Regions from separate parts of the Colwellia sp. MB02u-9 genome, predicted to be linked through region 2. Evidence: predicted binding sites of a transcription regulator. Region 2 holds the regulator's gene; the other holds the start of a gene.
The links. Region 2 encodes LexA, which represses DNA repair genes until DNA is damaged. Its sites were predicted from a motif close to TACTGTATNNNNATACAGTA; they were not measured.
Positions count from the first base shown of each region.

Region 1 (3,429 bases), on a different contig from region 2:
TAATGATTAACATAAATTATTTTTGTTTGTGTTGCTCAACTCATCGGACTAGAATAGCCTTGTTGTTTGAGCTAGCGCACGAATTTTGTTTTTTACATTTTTCATCTTAGCCCACAAATGTTTTGATAGGTGTTGTTACCTTTCTCTGTTATATATTTTCTAGGATCCCCATTTCCTTTTAGCAGCTTATATTTTAAGTTGGCCCACATAGATTTATGTGGGCTTTTTTTTACTTAAAATTCAAAGAATAAACATCGACGTTCTTTCACATCCATGTGACCACGCCATACCGTTCATCCTGAACAAAAAAAGCACCCTAAGGTGCTTTTTATAACGGTAAAAACTTAGCAGTTAACTTGGAAAGTCTAAGCCAAAGTGTAGATAAGCTCTACTTGTAGCAATTCGCCCGCGCGGTGTGCGTTGTAAAAAACCTTGCTGGATTAAAAAAGGCTCTAGTACATCTTCAATGGTTTCACGTTCTTCGCCAATGGCAGCGGCAATGTTATCAAGACCAACGGGGCCGCCGGCAAATTTATCAATGATCGCTTCCAATAATTTCCGGTCCATTAAATCGAAACCTTCATTATCTACCTCTAACATATCTAAGGCACTGGCAGCGGTTGCTTTACTGACTATACCGTCAGTTTTTACATCCGCGTAATCTCTGACTCTGCGTAATAAGCGATTAGCAATGCGCGGTGTACCACGAGAACGCCTTGCGACTTCAAATGCTCCCGCTTGAGCAATGTCTAAATCTAAGAAATGTGCTGAACGCATGACAATTTCGGTTAACTCTTGCGTGTTATAAAATTCTAGCCGTTGCACTATCCCGAAACGATCGCGAAGTGGTGAGGTTAACGCGCCTGCGCGAGTTGTTGCACCAATTAAGGTAAAGGGCGGTAAATCAAGTTTTATAGAGCGGGCTGCTGGCCCTTCGCCGATCATAATATCTAACTGATAATCTTCCATTGCTGGGTAAAGAATTTCTTCTACCACAGGACTTAAACGATGAATTTCATCGATAAACAAGACATCATTTTCTTCAAGGTTAGTCAGTAATGCCGCCAAATCACCGGCTTTTTCCAATACCGGACCTGAGGTAGCCCGAACACTGACGCCCATTTCATTGGCGACGATATTGGCTAAGGTGGTTTTACCTAAACCCGGTGGACCAAAAATTAACAAATGGTCAAGCGGCTCTCGTCTTTTCAAAGCCGCCGCAATGAAAATTTCCATTTGAGACTTTACATGAGCCTGCCCAGTATAGTCGGACAACATTTTAGGCCTAATAGCTCGGTCAACCGTTTCATCTTCACGGGTGGCTACGGGTTCAATTAATCTGTCTGCTTCTATCATGTATTACTCATTGAAAAATTCATTGAAAACTCATTGAAAAATTTTATCGTCATTTACCTTTGGCCCAAACTTGTTATCGTCGATATGGCGAAGTGATTAATATTTATAACATGGCTTTTAAGGCACCACGGATCAAGTCTTCGCTACTTTTGTCAGGATGAAAAGCTGATTTAACTGCTTTGTCTGCTTGTAGTTGACTATACCCTAAAGAAACTAAGGCGTTAATAGCATCGCCTTTACTATCACTGATAAAGGCATTCGCTTGATTAACATCCGTTGGCATCATGTGCACCAAAGCATCACTACTGTCAGTTTGCCAATCTTTTAATCTATCGCGCATTTCAATCAACAAGCGTTCCGCTGTTTTTTTGCCAACACCGGGTATTTTCACTATGGTGGTTAAATCGTCATGTATAACACAACTGACAAATTGATCGGCAGACATGCCTGACAAAATAGCCAAGCCTAATTTAGGCCCAACCCCATTAACCTTGATCAGTAAGCGAAACAGTTTACGCTCCACTTTATTAGCAAAGCCATAAAGTAATTGTGCATCTTCGCGTACCACAAAGTGGGTATATAAAGTCGCTTCTTGATTAACCTCGCCAAGGGCATAAATGCTGGTCATTGGCATTGTCACTTCATAACCAACACCATTACATTCAATTAAAATTTCGGGGGCCATTTTTTCTATTAATATGCCACGTAAACGTCCAATCACGGCTTAACCTTTGCTTGATATACTATATGACAACACCATACCACTAGATATTTATACAGTAAAGTTTACGCCCTGAATTATTTAAAGCGGTGCACAAATAACGATAATACTAAACAAATAGCTATTAGCGTAAGCGTCCACGTACTGTTTTAGTGGCTTGGCCTGAGAGTTTACTGATCGAGTCGTGACTGTGCGCATGACAAAGTGCAACGGCCAGTGCATCGGCGGCATCAGCTTGAGGTGTGCCCGGTAATTTCAAAATAGTTTTAACCATATGTTGCACTTGCGTTTTATCTGCCGCACCTGTACCCACAACCGATTGCTTAATTTGTCTAGCAGAGTATTCTGCAATCGTTAAACCATTGTTCGTCGCCGCAACAATAGCCGCACCTCTGGCTTGGCCTAACTTTAATGCAGAATCAGGATTTTTCGCCATAAAGACTTGCTCAATAGCAAACATGTCAGGTTGAAATTGCAAGATAAGCTCACTAACGCCAGCAAAAATTGTTTGCAAGCGCATACCTAAATCTTCACCTGCCGCTGTGGCTTTAATACAACCACTGCCTAAATAGGTAAAATTACGGCCCGATTGTTTAATGACGCCATAGCCGGTTAAACGTGACCCTGGGTCAATACCTAAAATAATACTCACTCGTCATTTACCTTAATAAAAGCGTTAACTTTAAAAATAATACTATTGAAAAAAAACGCACGAATAAGGCCTAAGTAGCATTAATTCGTGCGTTTTAATTGTTTTAACATTAACGCTTAATCACGTTAAAATTTTTCTAACCGACGTTATTCTGCTTTTGGCTCAGTATCAGTTTCTTTTGCCAAACAAGCAATGCCTAATTCAGCCAGTTGTGCTGGGTTTGCATGACCTGGCGCATTAGTTAACGGACACGCCGCAGTTGTTGTTTTCGGGAATGCCATCACATCACGAATTGAACTAGCTCCAGTCATCAGCATCACTAAACGGTCTAAACCAAAGGCTAAACCGGCATGTGGTGGCGCGCCGTATTGTAATGCTTCTAGTAAGAAACCAAACTTTTCTTGCGCTTCTTCATCGCTAATACCGAGAATGCGAAATACAGCGGCTTGCATATCTTGATTATGAATACGCACTGAACCACCACCTAATTCACAGCCATTAAGCACCATGTCATAGGCATCAGACAAAGCACCCACTGGATTTGCTTCTAATTCAGCAGCGGTTAAATTGGTTGGCGCGGTAAACGGATGATGAATAGCATGCATGTTGCCGTCAGCTTCTTCAAACATTGGAAAGTCGACAACCCATAATGGTTTCCAATCACCTTGCAATAACTCAAGCTCTTCACCCACTTTTAAAC
Region 1 covers NZ_JACGVF010000093.1:8,079-11,507, forward strand. The annotation lists gene ruvB (Holliday junction branch migration DNA helicase RuvB) at 352-1,356, opposite strand; gene ruvA (Holliday junction branch migration protein RuvA) at 1,460-2,077, opposite strand; gene ruvC (crossover junction endodeoxyribonuclease RuvC) at 2,202-2,729, opposite strand; gene aspS (aspartate--tRNA ligase) at 2,876-3,429, opposite strand, start outside.
Region 1: ruvA (Holliday junction branch migration protein RuvA) is a predicted target of LexA. The motif match lies at 2,119-2,138, and genes of this name have one in related genera.

Region 2 (3,429 bases):
CATACCGGTACCTGCTTTACCATTAACGACAATATCTATATGCGCGCTAGCAGGACCCGTTGTGGCAATAGCACTGCCTTTAAGAGCTGGAAATGCGGGTGGTAAACCTTGTCCACTGACTTGGTGACACGCTGCGCAGTAAGCGGTATAGGTTGTTTCGCCCAGTTGCATTAATTCGTCCATTGAAGCCGAAGCATTTAACGACGCCGCTTCAGCAGCTGCTGCATTGGCTTTCATTTGCTTTTGCTCATCAAGCCAAATGGCGTAATCGGCTTCAGACTTAACTTCAACCACTATCGGCATAAAGCCGTGGTCTTTGCCACACAACTCAGCACATTGGCCACGATAAACACCGGGTTCATCTACCTTGGTCCAAGCTTCATTAATAAAGCCTGGGTTAGCATCTTGTTTTACCGCAAATGCCGGTACCCACCAAGCATGGATAACATCATCAGAAGTAATAACAAAACGCACTTTTTTATTGGTTGGAATAACCAAAGGACGATCAACTTCTAACAGGTAATGTTCACCTTTTTCTGCTGAGGTACCATCTTGGTTTTCGTATTGTTCACGCGGGGTAGAAAGCACTGAATAAAACTCAAGGTCTTGATCAAAATATTTATAATGCCATTTCCACTGAGAACCCGTTACTTGAATGGTTAAGTCCGCATCATCGTTATTTTCCATATCGATAAGCGTAATAGTGGCAGGAAAAGCCATAGCAATTAGAATAACGACAGGGATCGCCGTCCAAAGAATTTCAACTTTTGTGCTTTCATGAAAGGTTGCTGGTTTGAAACCTTTTGATTTACGGTGAAACACCATAGACCAAAACATTGCACCAAAGACCACAATACCAATACCAGTACAGATATACAGCACCAGCATATGTAAATCATATACGTCTCTACTAACCTCAGTAACACCTTTGGTTAGGTTCAGCGACATATCTGCCCACACTGAACTAGACAACAAGCCCCCTAGCAACAGCAAACCTAGGTTACGTCTTTTCACACGACATCTCCTTCACCTTTAATTTAGGCCAAATAACGTATTTTCATTATGAAAACCGGCTAGTTAGCGCATACATTTATTATTATTTAAGTGACGCATTAATCAACAGTTGTCAATTGCGCCCTATTGTTTTTTTTGTACGTTTTCCAGACTAGAATTACTTAAAACTTGATAGGGGTCAATTTTTAATTTCAAAAGCATGATAAATAAAAACCAGTAAATACAATAGAGTAAAAGCCCTAAACCGGACGATAAGTAGATTTTTAAAAGGATGGCTGCAATGTTCATGTTTTGTTCAAAGCCTGTTTTTCATGCTGAATAATAAATAATCAACACAGAAATTTGCTGTATAAAAAGCAAGCTATTAGCGGTATTTATTGCCGAACAGAAGGATAGCTCTAACCAAAAAAATTTAGCTACATATTAGGTAGATAAATGGTTATCAAGCATGTGGAATACGCAGATTTTAACACCTTGAATTAAACCAAGTGATAGTTAAATCTGCGAAATATAATTTAGGAAAAAATAGTGTAGGAAAATCTAGTTTAGCTAAGTATTAGCATTTATGAAGTAAATGAAACGTGAACTACATCCAATCAGCCGCGCGAATAACACCAACGGCTAGGCCTTCGATATTAAATTGCTGAGACTTTAAATCGACCTTAATCGGTGCAAAATCTTCATTTTCAGCATGTAAATAAACCACATTGCCCTCACGTTTAAAACGCTTAACGGTAACATCGTCTTCTACACGAGCAACAATCACTTGACCATTTTGCACGTCGGTTGTTTGATGAACGGCCAACAAGTCGCCATCCATAATGCCGATATCTTTCATGCTCTCGCCATTAACACGCAATAAATAATCAGCCGGAGGATGAAATAAATTGCCATCAACTTTGTAATGCTGCTCAACATGTTCTTGTGCCAAAATAGGCTCACCGGCTGCCACACGGCCAATAAGTGGCAAACCATCTTCAGCGATAAACTCTTGTGCAAGACGAATACCACGCGATGTGCCAGGTAGCATTTCAATATAGCCTTTCTTCGCTAGCGCTTTTAAATGTTCTTCTGCTGCATTGGCCGACTTAAAACCAAAACAAGTAGCAATTTCGGCACGCGTTGGTGGCATACCCGTATCAGAAATTTTTTCTCGGATCAGATCAAAAATCTGCTGTTGTCTGGGTGTTAAAGGGCGCATAGTTGTTCCTTAAGCTACTTAAGAGCAAGCCTGTATTTTTACACAGTATTACTGTTATTGTATACAGGCTGTAAATAAACGCAAGAAAATAATCAGTCGCCTTTGCTAGTTTGGGTTTTAGTTGCAATTAGTGATGCTAGCAAAAAATTAAGTGCTCAAGCCATATTGTTGTAAAGCGGCTTTCTCGATTAAGGTCATTAAAAATACCCATAAATATAACTATTAACCTTGCTTAAACAGCAGGTATATAGGTAAATCAACCTTAGAAGGTGAATGGAAAATAATGAATAAACACGAATATTTAGATTGTTGCCAAGCACAGTTGCTAAAAGTTTTTAGCCTCGCAAAAAATCATAAAAAAGATGATAAGCAAAAATTCAGAGTTGAAGGCTTTATCCATGCGGGTAAAGCGTTAGGCGTTATATCTCATGTAGAGGCTGTCGATGTTATTGCGCGAGCTCACTTTCAGGTATTTGGTGAAAGTATTGAGTCTCGCCAAAATAGAAAAGCGAGCTTAAAAGAAGCGGTTGCCAAAGGTGATGAAAATTTTATTAACATTCCAGCTTATGAGCGATCAAAGCTGTAATGCTTCAATTTCCCTCAACTTCTTAACTCTTCAAGATTTCAAGATTTCAAGATTTCAAAGTACCCTAAGTCATTTTAAACAACGGCTTAAATGTGCAGTGATGCAATAAGCGCCTCAATTAACCACGTCGTTAGCAAGTTTTAGCCTTTGCAAACATGGTTTAGTCTGGGTATTAACGCTTCAGTGCAGGCTTTGCTTTTCAATATGCTAGCTAAACTCAGTACCTTAAGCTAACATAAATTTAGCTATTAACTACCTTATATCAATAGATTTAAACTATGATAAAAATTCGTGATTTAGAATATCTAACCGCCATTGCCGAATATAAGCATTTTGGCCATGCCGCTGAGGCTTGCTTTGTTAGTCAACCAACGCTAAGTGGTCAAATTCAAAAACTAGAACAACGCCTTAAGCTAACCTTAATTGAACGCCAACCGCGCAATGTTATGCTAACACCCGCAGGAGAAAAGTTAGTACAACAAGCTCGGCAAGTACTTAACGCCGCGAATAACTTTGAAGAAGCGGCAAAAGCGCTACTTGACCCACTGTCAGGTGATTTACATATAGGCTTAATACCTACGTTAGCGCCATATATATTGCCGCATATTATGCCGGCACTAAACAGCAA
Region 2 covers NZ_JACGVF010000090.1:25,811-29,239, forward strand. The annotation lists gene coxB (cytochrome c oxidase subunit II) at 1-1,014, opposite strand, end outside; gene lexA (transcriptional repressor LexA) at 1,601-2,215, opposite strand; gene H4J65_RS06695 (hypothetical protein) at 2,499-2,801, shown strand; gene oxyR (DNA-binding transcriptional regulator OxyR) at 3,080-3,429, shown strand, end outside.